Regions from separate parts of the Pseudomonas sp. FSO-7 genome, predicted to be linked through region 3. Evidence: predicted binding sites of a transcription regulator. Region 3 holds the regulator's gene; each other region holds the start of a gene.

Region 1 (2,267 bases), 2.1 Mb from region 3:
TTTTTCGTAAGGCTCGAAGTGCAGGTCGGAAGAGCCGCCCTTGATCGCGTCCAGCAGCATCTTGTTGACGAAACGCACCACGGGCGCGTCGTCGGTGTCCTGGCCGCCGATGGAATCCTGCTTGGTGTCGTCGATCGATTCGATGTCCAGGCCGTCGAGGTCGGCATCGCCCATGCCTTCCAGGCCCGTACTCGTGGATTCGAAGAACTTCTCGATGGCGTCGCTGAGTTTGTCGTCCTCCACCAGGATGGCTTCGGTGGTCAGGCCGGTGCTGAACTGGATGTCGTTGATGGCCTGGTGGTTGGTGGGGTCGGAGATGCCCACGAACAGTTTGTTGCCACGCCGCCACAGCGGCAGGGCGTGATGCTGGCGCACCAGTTTTTCGCTGACCAGGCCGGTGGGCTGGGCTTCCTTGTCCAGGCTGTTGAGATCCAGCAGGGCGACGCCGAAATGCTCCGAGGCGATTTCCGCGACCTGACGGCTCTGGACCAGTTTGTTCTGCACCAGGTAGCTGACCAAGGGGATGCGGCTGCGTTGAGCCTGTTGATACGCCTGTTGCGCATTTTGCTCGGTGATCAGTTCGGCCAGCACCAATTGCTTGGTCAGGCCGCTGAGGGCGATGTCATTCATGGGGATACCGGACGCGGACAGTTCATGACTTATAGCCTAGTCAAGCATCGACGCCAAACCAGCGGGCCTGGGTGACAAAAAACGTCAGATAGTGCGGTTGTTGAGGTAGGACGTCGCCGCTGTGTGGGTTCAAACCCCTTTATTGATAGGGCTTGAGGGTTGGCATGTGCCCTGCAATGGCCGTTTCAGGTCATGAGATTTCGACTCATGCATGGGAGATGTCTATGAATAAGCAAAAGGGTTTTACGCTGATCGAGCTGCTGATCGTCGTGGCGATCATCGGCATTCTGGCGACGTTCGCGTTGCCTCAATATTCCAAGTACCAGGCGCGGGCCAAGGCGACGGCTGCACTGGCGGAAATTTCCGCTTTGAAGGTGCCGTTTGAGGACGTCATGAATCAAGGCCAAAATCCAGATGGAACCAACACTGGGGCAACTGCGAGCACCAGCAATTGCGCAATCACCGTCGCGGGCAATGCTGCGGCGGGAACGGGTACCATTCAATGCACTATTGCAAACGCCCCTGCACCCGTGCTGGCCAAGACAATTACCCTTAGCCGTTCAGCCGCAGGCACCTGGACCTGCGCTTCCACCGCCGCCCAAGAGTTCCTGCCTGCCGGCTGTACAGGCGCTGCAGCAGCTGCTGCTGGTTGACCATTTGGGCAAACACCCCATCGAGCCCCGCCTATGCGGGGCTTTTCCGTTTAGCCCGCTCCGTTCGGTTGGCTAAGGCAGGATATTTTTCTGTTAAAGAAATGCTCAGAAATTCATAAAGTTAGCACCTGTATAAAACCCGCAAGTTGCATGTCCAGAATCACCGCTTCATGCATTTTGCATGATCACGAAAATTGCCGCTTCGCTTAACATTTTGATTTATAAGCATTTTATAGATGTTTCAAAACTGGCACAGCGTTCGCACTACTCCTGATAACCCTGCCGGGATCCACCTCCGGCAGTTTCTGAGAAAAACAGGAGTTACTCGTATGAAGAAGTTCGCTATCACTGCCGCCGCTGCTACCGCACTGACCCTGACCATGGCTAGCGCTTTCGCCGAGACCACTCAAGCAACTCAGGCGCCAATGATGCTGGCTGCTGGCGAAGTGACAGAGGCCAAAGAAGACGTTTCCGATACCTGGATCACCACCAAGGTCAAAGCTGACCTGGTCACCGAAAAAGGCATTCCAGGCACTGATATCAAAGTCGAAACCAATAAAGGTGTTGTGTCCCTATCTTCGATGACCAAAGTCACTGATGCACAAAAAGACACCGCCGTGGCGATCGCCAAGAAAATCAAAGGCGTCAAGGCCGTATCGGCTGACGGCCTGAAAGCCGAGTAAGGCTAAGACTTCTCGCCTGGACCGGGAGAAGGCACGGTAAGCGGGCTGAGTCATACGCTTGCCGTTGCTTTGGAGTTCATGCGAAAGGCCACACGGATGTGGCCATTACAGGCCCCCGGCATTCGTGCCGGGGGCCTGTTCTATTCTGGGGAGGGAAAAGTGTGCGGTCCGGCCGGGGAAATCGGGTTGCCCTTATCGCGAGCAAGCTCGCTCCCACAGGGATCGAGTTCTTTCAGAAGACAGCGATCAAGCCTGTTCCCCCAGGGGCGCGAGTTCTGCCAGAAGGAATGCGATCAAATGT
Region 2 (2,267 bases), 730 kb from region 3:
TGGGGATGACGATGGCCGGCTCCAGGGCGAAACCGCTGGCGTTGACGATCTGGCCATTGGAATCGAGGTGGAACGTACCGTCACGGGTGTAGGACGTGGTGCCGTCCGGCTGCAGGATCTGGAAGAAACCGCGCCCGTCGATGGCCATGTCCAGCGGCTGCTCGGTGGTCTGCAGGCTGCCGGCGTTGAAGTTTTTCTGGGTGCCGACGATGCGTACACCGGTACCCACTTGCAGGCCCGACGGCAGTTCGCTGTCCTGGGTCGACTGGGCGCCAGGCTGGCGTTTTACCTGATACAGCAGGTCCTGGAACTCGGCGCGATCACGTTTGAAACCCGTGGTCGAGACGTTCGCCAGGTTGTTGGAAATAGTAGAAAGGTTGGTGTCCTGGGCGGACAGACCTGTTTTGGCAACCCAAAGAGCCGGAAGCATTCGATTCTCCTCGTACGCCTGTTTTTCGGCGCAACGCTGTAATTAATGATTAGATCTGCAAGACCCGAGCCATGGCTTCATCGCCTTCTTTGGCGGTGTTCATCATCTTGACGTGGAGCTCGAACTGCTTGGCCAGGGCCAGCACCGAAGTCATTTCATCCACGGCGTTGACGTTGCTCGCCTCCTGGAACCCCGACACCAACTGCACGTTGGCATCGATGGGCGCCGGCTGGCCGTCCTTGGTACGGATCGAGCCGTCCAGGCCCTTGGTCATGTTCTTGAGGTCCGGGTTGACCAGCTTGATGCGGTCGACTTCAGCCATCACTCGCGGGCCTTCACCCATGGCGCGAATGCTGATGGTGCCGTCCTGGCCGATTTCGATTTTCTGCTCCGGCGGCACGGCGATCGGACCGCCGTTGCCCATCACCGGCATGCCGTTGCCGGCCCGCAGTACGCCCAGGGCATCGACATTGAGGCTGCCGGTACGCACGTAGCTTTCGCCGCCGTCGGGGTTCTGCACGGCCATCCAGCCCGGCCCGCTGACCGCCACGTCGAGGTCGCGACCGGTTTCCACCAGCGCACCCGGGGTGAAGTCCGTGGCAGGCCGTTCGGACAGGGCAAAGGCCCGCGCCGGAAAGCTGTCGCCGAACACCGGCATCGAGCGTGCCTGCTCCAGGTCTTTCTGAAAGCCATTGGTGGAGATGTTCGCCAGGTTGTTGGCATGGGCCCGCTGCGCCAGCGCGTTCTGGCTGGCGCCGGTCATTGCCACATAAAGGTACTTGTCCACTGTCGATCCTCTGCATGCCGGACGTTTGCCGCCCACTGCTGTGTTGCACAGCCTTAAGCAATTTGCAGACCAACTTTTTTCTGGCGCCCCTGGGTCTTGGAAACAAAGGACTTGAGGGGGCTGGAAGAGATTATGGGGATGTATCGAAGACGAAAAACCGGCGGTGTTGTGCCGGTTGCGGCAAGTGTCCGCCTAACCTGATCAACAGAGGACCCTGTGGCGAGGGAGCTTGCTCCCGCTCGATTGCGCAACAATCGTCAAAAAGTGTGGGGCTGCTACGCAGCCCAGCGGGAGCAAGCTCCCTCGCCACGAAAACACACAACTCACATGCCGGATTTTGTGCCGACTTCGTATTCGCGCAACTTGTTGGCGATGGTGGTATGGGAAACCCCCAGCCGCTTGCCCAGTTGCCGACTGCTGGGATGATCGGCGTACAGGCGCTCCAGCACGGCTTTCTCGAAGCGTCCGACGATCTCGTCCAACCCTCCCTCGAGGGAGAAATCACCAAGGGGCTGACGCACGCCATAATCCGGCAGGCGGATATGCTCGGCTTTTACCGTCCCGCCGTCGCACAGGGAAACCGCCTGGAACAGCACGTTTTCCAACTGCCGGACGTTGCCCGGCCAGTGGTAATGGCTGAGTCGGTCCATCGCCGCCGGGGCCAGCTTGGGCAGGGCACAGCCGATCTGACGGCTGGCCTGGTCGAGAAAATGCTCCACCAGCGGCGCCAGGCCGTCGAGGCATTCGCGCAGGGGTGGGATGTGCAAGGAAAGCACGTTCAAGCGATGGTACAAATCCTGACGGAATTCGCCCCGGGCGCAGAGTTCGGACAAATCGACCTGGGTGGCGCAGATCACCCTGACGTCCAGGTACACCTCTTCATCGCTGCCGACACGCCGGAAGCAACCGTCCTGCAGGAAGCGCAGCAACTTGACCTGCAGGCGCGGGCTCATCTCCCCTACCCCGTCGAGGAACAGCGTTCCCCCTGCGGTCAGCTCCAGCAGGCCGAGCTTGCCCTCGGCGCGGGCGCCTTCGAAGGCACCCGGCCCG
Region 3 (2,267 bases):
TGGCGTGGTGCAACCCTTGAGGCGGCAATGGGGAATGGCGATGCCGTTGCCAAAACCGGTGGAACCGAGTTTTTCACGGGCAACCAGGGCCTCGAAGACGTCCTGCATTTCCAGATCCGGCACCTCGCGGTGGATCAGGTTGGCAATTTGTTCGAGGGCTTTCTTTTTACTGCCGCCCGGCGCGTTCACTTGGGAACGGCCGGGGGTCAGGATGGTTTCTAGTCGGATCATGGATTGGGGGGGTTAACGACCGGTCGCGCCCTGGAGGAGGCTCTGGGTCTTTTCCTTATGCTTTTTGAGTTGGCGATCCAGCTTGTCGGTCAGCAGGTCAATCGCGGCATACATGTCTGTGTGCTCTGCGTTGGCAACCACTTCTCCGCCGGGGATATGCAGCGTGGCTTCGATTTTCTGCAGCAGCTTTTCGACGTTCATCGTGACTTGCACGTTGGTGATCTTGTCGAAATGCCTCTCCAATCGGTCGAGTTTTTCGCCGATGTAGGTGCGCAGGGGTTCGGTCACTTCCAGTTGGTGTCCACTGATGTTGACTTGCATACAGCTTCTCCTTCGTTGCCAGTGCATAAAGCGGCAGGCAGAAATGCCTGCCACTGGAACGCTGTGGCGTGGCCTGTTACATCAACCGCTTGCGTTCGCTCGAAGGCGCGATCCCGAGGGATTCACGGTACTTGGCGACGGTACGGCGGGCCACCTGAATGCCTTGTGCCTCCAGTAAACCAGCGATCTTGCTGTCACTCAACGGCTTTTTCTGATTTTCCGCGGCCACCAGTTTTTTGATGATCGCGCGGATGGCCGTGGACGAGCATTCGCCGCCTTCGGAGGTGCTGACGTGGCTGGAGAAAAAGTATTTCAATTCATAGATGCCCCGGGGGGTATGCATGAATTTCTGGGTGGTCACCCGGGAAATCGTCGACTCGTGCATGCCCACTGCCTCGGCAATGTCATGCAGGACCAACGGTTTCATCGCTTCATCGCCGTACTCCAGGAAGCCGCGCTGATGCTCGACGATCTGGGTGGCCACTTTCATCAGGGTTTCGTTGCGGCTTTGCAGGCTCTTGATGAACCAGCGGGCTTCCTGCAACTGGTTGCGCATGAAGGTGTTGTCGGCGCTGGTGTCGGCGCGCTTGACGAAACCGGCGTACTGGGCGTTGACCCGCAGCTTGGGCACCGACTCCTGGTTGAGTTCCACCAGCCAGCGATCGTTGTGCTTGCGCACGATCACGTCGGGGACCACGTACTCGGGCTCGGTGGATTCGATCTGCGAGCCGGGGCGCGGGTTGAGGCTCTGCACCAGTTCGATGACCTGGCGCAGCTCATCTTCCTTGAGCTTCATGCGACGCATCAACTGGCTGTAGTCGCGACCGCCCAGCAGGTCGATGTAATCGGTGACCAGTCGCTTGGCTTCGGCCAGCCATGGCGTCTTGGCAGGCAACTGGCGCAGTTGCAGCAACAGGCACTCGCCCAGGTTGCGGGCGCCAATGCCGGCCGGTTCGAATTGCTGGATGCGATGCAGGACGGCTTCGATCTCGTCCAGCTCGATGTCGAGCTCGGGGTCGAAGGCTTCGAGGATTTCTTCGAGGGTCTCGTCCAGGTAGCCCTGGTTGTTGATGCAATCGATCAGGGTCACGGCGATCAGGCGATCGGTGTCGGACATCGGTGCCAGGTTCAGTTGCCACAGCAGGTGGCTTTGCAGGCTCTCGCCGGCCGAGGTGCGGGTGGTGAAGTCCCACTCGTCGTCATCGCTGCTGGGCAGGTTGCTGGCGCTGGTCTGGTAGACATCTTCCCAGGCCGTGTCCACGGGCAGTTCGTTGGGGATGCGCTCGTTCCATTCGCCATCCTCGAGGTTATCCACCGTTGGGGCGGCTTCCTGGTAGGACGGTTCCGGGATCTCGGTGTTGGTCTTCTGCTCGACGTTGTCGGCCAGCGGGTCGGTGTTATCGAAGTCGTCGCCTTCTTCCTGGCGTTCGAGCATCGGATTGGACTCCAGGGCCTCCTGGATTTCCTGTTGCAGGTCCAGGGTCGACAATTGGAGCAGGCGGATGGCCTGTTGCAGCTGCGGTGTCATCGTCAGCTGCTGGCCCATTCTCAAGACTAGCGATGGTTTCATGGCAGGGGCTTAACACCTTATTCGCCGGCGCACATGCGCCATCCACTACAGGGCGCCGGAGCGCCAAAATTAAGCAAATTATATGCCTGAAACTGAAGTGTTTGCCTAGAGCGTCGCCATAATAAAATTAAACGACGCCCAGGCA

What was found. The regulator sigma-54, encoded in region 3, starts transcription at its own class of promoters, with help from an activator protein. The targets are predictions, from matches to a motif close to ANTGGCATNNANNTTGCTNT.
Region 1: a site for sigma-54 is predicted at 789-808, ahead of AC515T_RS24640 (pilin). Genes of this name have one in related genera too.
Region 2: a site for sigma-54 is predicted at 1,272-1,291, ahead of AC515T_RS07910 (flagellar basal body rod protein FlgF). Genes of this name have one in related genera too.

The regions. Positions count from the first base shown of each region.
Region 1 is NZ_CM184193.1:5,630,246-5,632,512, reverse strand. It holds gene pilB (type IV-A pilus assembly ATPase PilB) at 1-630, opposite strand, end outside; gene AC515T_RS24640 (pilin) at 855-1,283, shown strand; gene AC515T_RS24635 (BON domain-containing protein) at 1,613-1,966, shown strand.
Region 2 is NZ_CM184193.1:1,793,173-1,795,439, reverse strand. It holds gene flgG (flagellar basal-body rod protein FlgG) at 1-430, opposite strand, end outside; gene AC515T_RS07910 (flagellar basal body rod protein FlgF) at 480-1,217, opposite strand; gene AC515T_RS07905 (sigma-54-dependent transcriptional regulator) at 1,541-2,267, opposite strand, start outside.
Region 3 is NZ_CM184193.1:1,065,636-1,067,902, forward strand. It holds gene ptsN (PTS IIA-like nitrogen regulatory protein PtsN) at 1-231, opposite strand, end outside; gene hpf (ribosome hibernation-promoting factor, HPF/YfiA family) at 244-552, opposite strand; gene AC515T_RS04495 (RNA polymerase factor sigma-54) at 629-2,122, opposite strand.